DNA from 2 places in the Limosilactobacillus allomucosae genome. Region 2 is predicted to be linked to the other one. Evidence: a T-box and tRNA genes for the amino acid it is inferred to sense, from the RefSeq annotation. Region 2 holds a T-box; the other holds one or more tRNA genes.
What was found. A T-box is a leader RNA that pairs with one kind of tRNA and senses whether it is charged. The one in region 2 lies ahead of leuS (leucine--tRNA ligase), so its partner is inferred to be a tRNA-Leu.
Positions count from the first base shown of each region.

Region 1 (3,140 bases), 770 kb from region 2:
TCGCGCAGCTCGACAAACAATTGGTAGAGGTATGGGTGATGATTATCCCAGAGATGAGCATCCTTAACTTTAATGTCATGTACGGCAACACGTTCAGCAGCCGATTTTCTTTCATCAACGACCAGATTGCCCTGGGCGTCAAAGACTTTGATCAAAACCTGACCATCTTGTCCCTGCAGCTTTAGATCCACGTTAAAGATGCCGGTTTTGAAGTCATCAGTTACGCGTGGCTTAAGATCCAAGTCTTCCAAATGCAGCTTAGGCTGACCTAACAGCTTGACGCTTCTAAAGATCCCAGAAAAACGGAACATGTCTTGGTCTTCCAGATAAGAAGCCGTGCTGTGCTTATAGACGCGAACTGCCAAAACATTGTCCGTGTCCTTCAAATAAGGCGTCAGGTCAAACTCGCTGGGCGTAAAGCTGTCTTCTGCATAGCCGATGAAATGACCGTTCAGCCAGACATACATCGCGCGCTCAACACCCTCAAACCGAACACGAACTTTTTTTCCGCGCAGTGATTCGTTTAGATCAAAGTGCTTGACGTATGAGCCATTGGTGTTATCAGTTCCCTGACTGAATGAGCCGACCTGCAGATCATCAGGACTCAAGGCATAGGCTGGGCGCCGATAGATCTTGCCGGCCCATGGATACCAGATGTTGGTGTATTGGTTTTGAGCATAGCCGTTTAATTCGATCATGCTGGGAACCTTGATCAGATCCCATTGACTGACATCATAGTCCGGTGCATAAAATTCCTTAATGCGGTTTTGCGGATCCTTGGCAAAGGCAAAACGCCACTGACCATCCAAACTCTGGGTAAAGCTGCTGCTTTGCTGACCAGTTTCGGCATAATCAAGATACCATTGATGATCACTGTGGGCTGGCAGCTGATTGACCCGGAACGTCTGTGGATCATCCAGCCATTTTAAATCTGCTTGCATTAAAAAGCGCCTCCTCAAATCAAATTATTCTCTGTCTATTTAGTATAGCGCTTTCATGAATGATAAAACAGTGTTGTTTCACTAAAAAATTTACTAAATTAATTGAAAAACCGCTCCAGTTCTTAAAAAATCAACTAAAAAAGTCCGCCCCTGCTTTTTCAAGGGCGAACTCAAAAACATAAAAAAAGCACCTGGCTAACGCCAAGTGCAATCGTAGTGCGGCAAAGAGGACTCGAACCTCCACGGTCTAAAACGACCACAAGATCCTTAATCTTGCGCGTCTGCCAATTCCGCCACTGCCGCATCAACAAATAACATTTTAACAGAAATGCTACTTGTTGGCAAACTATTTTTTGTTTAAAAGTTCAAAATGACTGCCGCAGCGCCGACAAACAAAACGCTGCACGTCAAAGCGTCGCATGCGACCAATCCGAATGCCGCAGCCGCTGCATTGATAGAGCCACTTAAATCGTTGCTCAGTTTGTCTAACCGCTGGAGCATAGCGCAGACCACCGACGCGTTTTAAAAGCGCCTTGAATTCAGAAGTATGGTGACAGTCATGACCAGCCAGATGCAGATGATAGTGACAGAGCTCATGCAACACGACGCCGCGCAGATTGGCCAGGTCAAACTCTTCGTACATCAAGGGATTGATATCGATATGATGATCTTTTAAATGATAACGGCCGCCGGTAGTCTTTAAGCGACGGTTAAACCAGATCCGGTGCTTAAATGGTCGCTGAAATGCCTGCAGCGACCAGGTCTGAGTCAATCGCTGCAGCTCTTCGTCAGTCATTTGGTCACTCATTTGGCTGAACCATCGTCAGCTGTACGCGCTGGCGCTTTAAGTCTACGCTCAGCACCCAGACGTCAACGATATCGCCGACTGCTACGACCTGACGCGGGTCCTTAATGAACCTCTTGGTCAGATGCGAGACGTGAACCAGCCCATCATGCTTGATACCGACATCAACAAAGGCACCGAAATCTACGACGTTGCGAACCGTCCCCTGCAGCTGCATCCCTGGCTTTAGATCCTCAATCGTCAAAACGTCTTGACGCAAAAGCGGTGCTGGCAACGAGTCACGCAGATCTCGTCCTGGCTCACAAAGCGAGGCAATGATATCTTTAAGCGTTGCCAGGCCGACTTTTTCACTGACGAACCGTTTGATATCCAACTGCCGCAGCCGCTGAGCAGCAGTCGATGAGCCCAGTTCACTGGTTATGCCGGCTGCCTGCAGCAACTGACGAGCAATTGCATAGCTTTCCGGGTGAATATCAGTGTTATCCAACGGCTCATCGCCATCCACGATTCGCAAAAAGCCCACCGCCTGCTGAAAAGCTTTGGGTCCTAGGCGGGGAACCGATTTTAGCTGCATGCGGCTGGTAAAGCGGCCATTTTCATTGCGATATCGTACGATGTTTTTTGCCAGCGTGGCATTCAGCCCGGCAATGTGTGCCAACAGCTGATAACTGGCCGTATTGAGATTAACGCCGACCCGATTGACGGCCCGTTCAACAACGGCATCCAGTTCAACTTTCAGTGCCGTCTTAGGCAGATCATGCTGATACTGACCAACGCCAATGGCTTCTGGACTGATCTTTACCAGCTCGGCCAATGGATCTTGGAGACGCCGGCCAATACTGATGGCACTGCGTTTTTCCACCGTCAAATCTGGGAATTCGTCACGCGCGTCTTGACTGGCTGAATAGACTGACGCGCCCGATTCATTAACGATTACATAATAAACGGGGCGCTTGATTTTTTTGATTGTTTGCGCCACAAAGCGTTCTGACTCACGACTGGCCGTCCCATTACCGATTGCAATCATCTCAACCTGGTAGTCCTCAATCAGCTGCAGCAGCTGTCCTTCTGCTTGCTGACGCTGATTTTCTGGTGCCGGCTTGTGCGGGTAGATAACGGCCACTTTGAGCAGCTTGCCATTTTGATCCAGAACCGCCAGCTTGCAGCCCGTCCGATATGCCGGATCAAAGCCCAAAACCACCTTGCCTTTGATTGGGGCCTGCATCAGCAAATGATAGAGATTTTCACCAAAAACCTTGATTGCCTGCTCATTAGCCTGGTCAGTCAGTTCGCGCCGCAATTCCCGCTCGATTGCTGGTCCCAAGAAACGCTTGTAGGCTTCGGCAGCCGCGTTTTTGACAAACTCGGCAGCGTTTTGAGCACTGCCTTTTTTG
Region 1 is NZ_CP154878.1:272,607-275,746, reverse strand. Features, by position in the region: gene ABC765_RS01195 (glycoside hydrolase family 2 TIM barrel-domain containing protein) at 1-941, opposite strand, end outside; tRNA gene ABC765_RS01190 (tRNA-Leu) at 1,159-1,244, opposite strand; gene ABC765_RS01185 (SprT family protein) at 1,288-1,737, opposite strand; gene ABC765_RS01180 (Tex family protein) at 1,742-3,140, opposite strand, start outside.
Region 1: it has a tRNA-Leu gene. The T-box ahead of leuS (leucine--tRNA ligase) is inferred to sense a tRNA for this amino acid. The anticodon was not compared.

Region 2 (3,140 bases):
TTCAGCCCCGCCGACGTACAGATCGACTGGTGACCAGTAGTCCAGCGCTTCTTTAGAGGCAAATTCCTTTTCGTTGTGCGGATCCGTGTAGCGCAGCCAGTACCAAGAAGAACCAGCCCATTGCGGCATCGTGTTGGTTTCCCGCAGCCCATGTCGGCCATTTTCGTCATAAACGTTGATCCAGTCAGTAGCGTTGGCCAGTGGACTCTCACCAGTACCAGATGGCTCAATGTTCTTCATGTCAGGCAGCTTCAAAGGCAGTTCGTCTTCCGGCACCAATGAGGTCGTACCATCGTCCCAGTGAATAACCGGAATTGGTTCACCCCAGTAGCGCTGACGTGAGAAGATCCAGTCGCGCAGCCGGTAGTTGACCTTCTTGTGGCCGGCATCGTGTTCTTCCAGCCAGTCGATCATGGCCTTTTTGGCTTCCTTGATCTTCATGCCGTCAACAAAACCAGAATTGATGTGCTCGCCATCGCCAGCATAGGCTGCTTCTGAGATATCGGCATCCTTGATGATTGGCTTGATTGGCAGGTCAAACTTCTTGGCAAAGTCCCAGTCACGCTGGTCACCAGCTGGCACGGCCATCACTGCACCAGTACCATACGAAGCCAGTACGTAATCCGAGATCCAGATTGGCAGTTTTTCGCCATTGACTGGGTTGATAGCGTAAGCCCCCGTAAATACACCCGTCTTGTCTTTGTTCAGATCGGTCCGTTCCAGATCAGAGCGGCGAGATGTCGTTTCCTTGTAGGCTTCAACTTCGGCCTTGTGTTCAGGCGTCGTCAGTTCGTCAACCAGATCCAGTTCAGGGGCCAAAACAACGTAGGAAGCCCCAAACAGCGTGTCAGGACGCGTCGTAAAGACTTCGATTCTGCCATCATGATCAGCAATGTCAAAGAAGACGGAAGCACCTTCTGAACGACCAATCCAGTTGCGCTGCATTTCCTTAACGCTTTCTGGCCAGTCAACCAAGTCCAGATCATCAATCAGACGATCGGCGTAGGCCGTAATCTTCAAAACCCATTGCTTCATTGGCTTGCGGTAGACTGGGTAGCCGCCCCGCTCCGTCTTGCCGTCAACGACTTCTTCATTGGAGACAACCGTACCGCCCATGAAGTCAGGAGCCCAGTTGACCATGATCTCATCTTCATAGGCCAGCCCCTTCTTGTACAGCTGTTCAAAGATCCACTGCGTCCACTTGTAGTAGTTTGGATCAGTCGTGTTGACTTCGCGATCCCAGTCATAAGAAAAGCCCAGCGATTGAATCTGGTCTCTAAAGTGATCGATGTTTTGGTTGGTGAAGCCCTTTGGATTGTGGCCCGTCTTTAAAGCGTACTGTTCAGCCGGCAGACCAAACGCATCCCAACCCATTGGATGCAGCACGTTGTAGCCCTGCATCCGCTTCATCCGCGAAACCACATCCGTTGCCGTGTAGCCTTCTGGGTGACCAACGTGCAGACCTTGTCCAGATGGGTATGGAAACATGTCTAAAGCATAGTACTTCTTTTGGTCCTTGTTGATTTCCGCCTTAAAGGTCTTGTTTTTCTTCCAATAGCGCTGCCATTTCTTTTCAATCGTTTTGTGATCGTAAGCCATTAGCCCTGCTCCTTTTAAAATTCTGATTGTCAGTAAGTTGATCGTATAAAAAAACGCCCTGCAACTAAATGCAGGACGAATCAAAATCCGCGGTACCACCTGAATTCCACGCTTTATGCATGGCCCTTGAGATTCTTAACGCGAATTTCACGTTGCCGCCTACTATTGGTTCAGCGGCAATTTTTTGAGGCCAGTTCACCAACGTCTGCTCCAGGCTTGCACCGCCGCCTGGTCTCTGTAAACAGCTGAGTTGGCTACTAACTCCTCTACGATCAAAGATTACAAACTATTCTAGCAAGGACCGCCGCTAAGTGCAAGTCTCTTTTCTAATATATTTCTAATTTTGTTCATCGAGTTTCAGCAGCAAAGCATCTAAAGCCCCATACAGGTTGGCGTCGTTTTTGAATTTAGCCGGTTCGATCTTTGGCTTGACCATTTCTTTTTTCACGATCGGCATTGAATCTACCAGCTGGTCATATTGATTATTGATCGTCTTAATCAATATCGGCTGCGCGGAGATCCCACCACCGATAACGACCTTGTTTAAATCAACAATCGCCTGCATGCTCAAGATCAAGCAGGCAATCTGATAGCAATATTCGTTAAAGACCTTGGCGGCATCCGGATTGCCAGCTTCAATCATCCGAAAGGCCGCTAAGCCATCCGCACCTTCCGGCAGACCGGATGCCTCAATTACGTCCTGAATCATTTTGACAGAAGAACCGTTAAAGCCTGCCAAGCGATCCGTGCCTTCCGCCTTAAAGTTGGTTGGCACAAAATTCAGCATTCCGGCACCGGCATGCGCGCCATAGTTCAGTTTGCCATTGGTGATGATGCCGGAGCTGATGTCGGTTCCCAGCAAAATGGCTGCCGCATCGGTTTCACCATGCAGATTGCCCAGCCATGATTCCGCCAAAGCTGCCGCGCGTCCTTCGTTTTCAACGGCAATCGGCAGAATCTTACGGTAATGTTCCTTAAACAGTTTTGGCAGATCCCAGTTCTTCAAAAACGGCAGCGTATCGCTAAATACGACCACCTGCTTTTGCGGATCAACCTTGCCGGGAACGCAGACCGCCAATCCGCTGATCTGAGCTTGGTACTGATCAATAATTGCATAAAGCGACTTCATAAATTCACTCAGGCTGCTGGTAGGCGTCGGCACCTTGTCTTTTTTGGTAATCTGACCGGCGTTGTTCAGCAGGGCATACTTAATCGCTGTCCCACCGACATCGATACTTAAGAATGAATGCATGACTCTAGACCCCTTCCTTGATTTAACCTTTACGGGTCCATCTTACTCGTTTTAAATGATTTTTACTAGAGATATTGTGAATATTTTAGCAATTATTTGACAAATGCCGTGCAAACGGATTCATCGTTGTTTCATCAATTATTTTTTAAACAATAGATTTTAAATTTCCACCTGACTTTTAGACACGTTTGTTTGATAATTAACTTAATTTTGCTCGTTTCTAAAAGCCCCTCAAGGTTATAATGACATTAATAAACTGCAAGCGTAGAAAGGACGACTCCAATGGAAA
Region 2 is NZ_CP154878.1:1,858,147-1,861,286, forward strand. Features, by position in the region: gene leuS (leucine--tRNA ligase) at 1-1,599, opposite strand, end outside; T-box leader at 1,668-1,881, opposite strand; gene ABC765_RS08655 (ROK family protein) at 1,937-2,851, opposite strand; gene ABC765_RS08660 (FAD:protein FMN transferase) at 3,134-3,140, shown strand, end outside.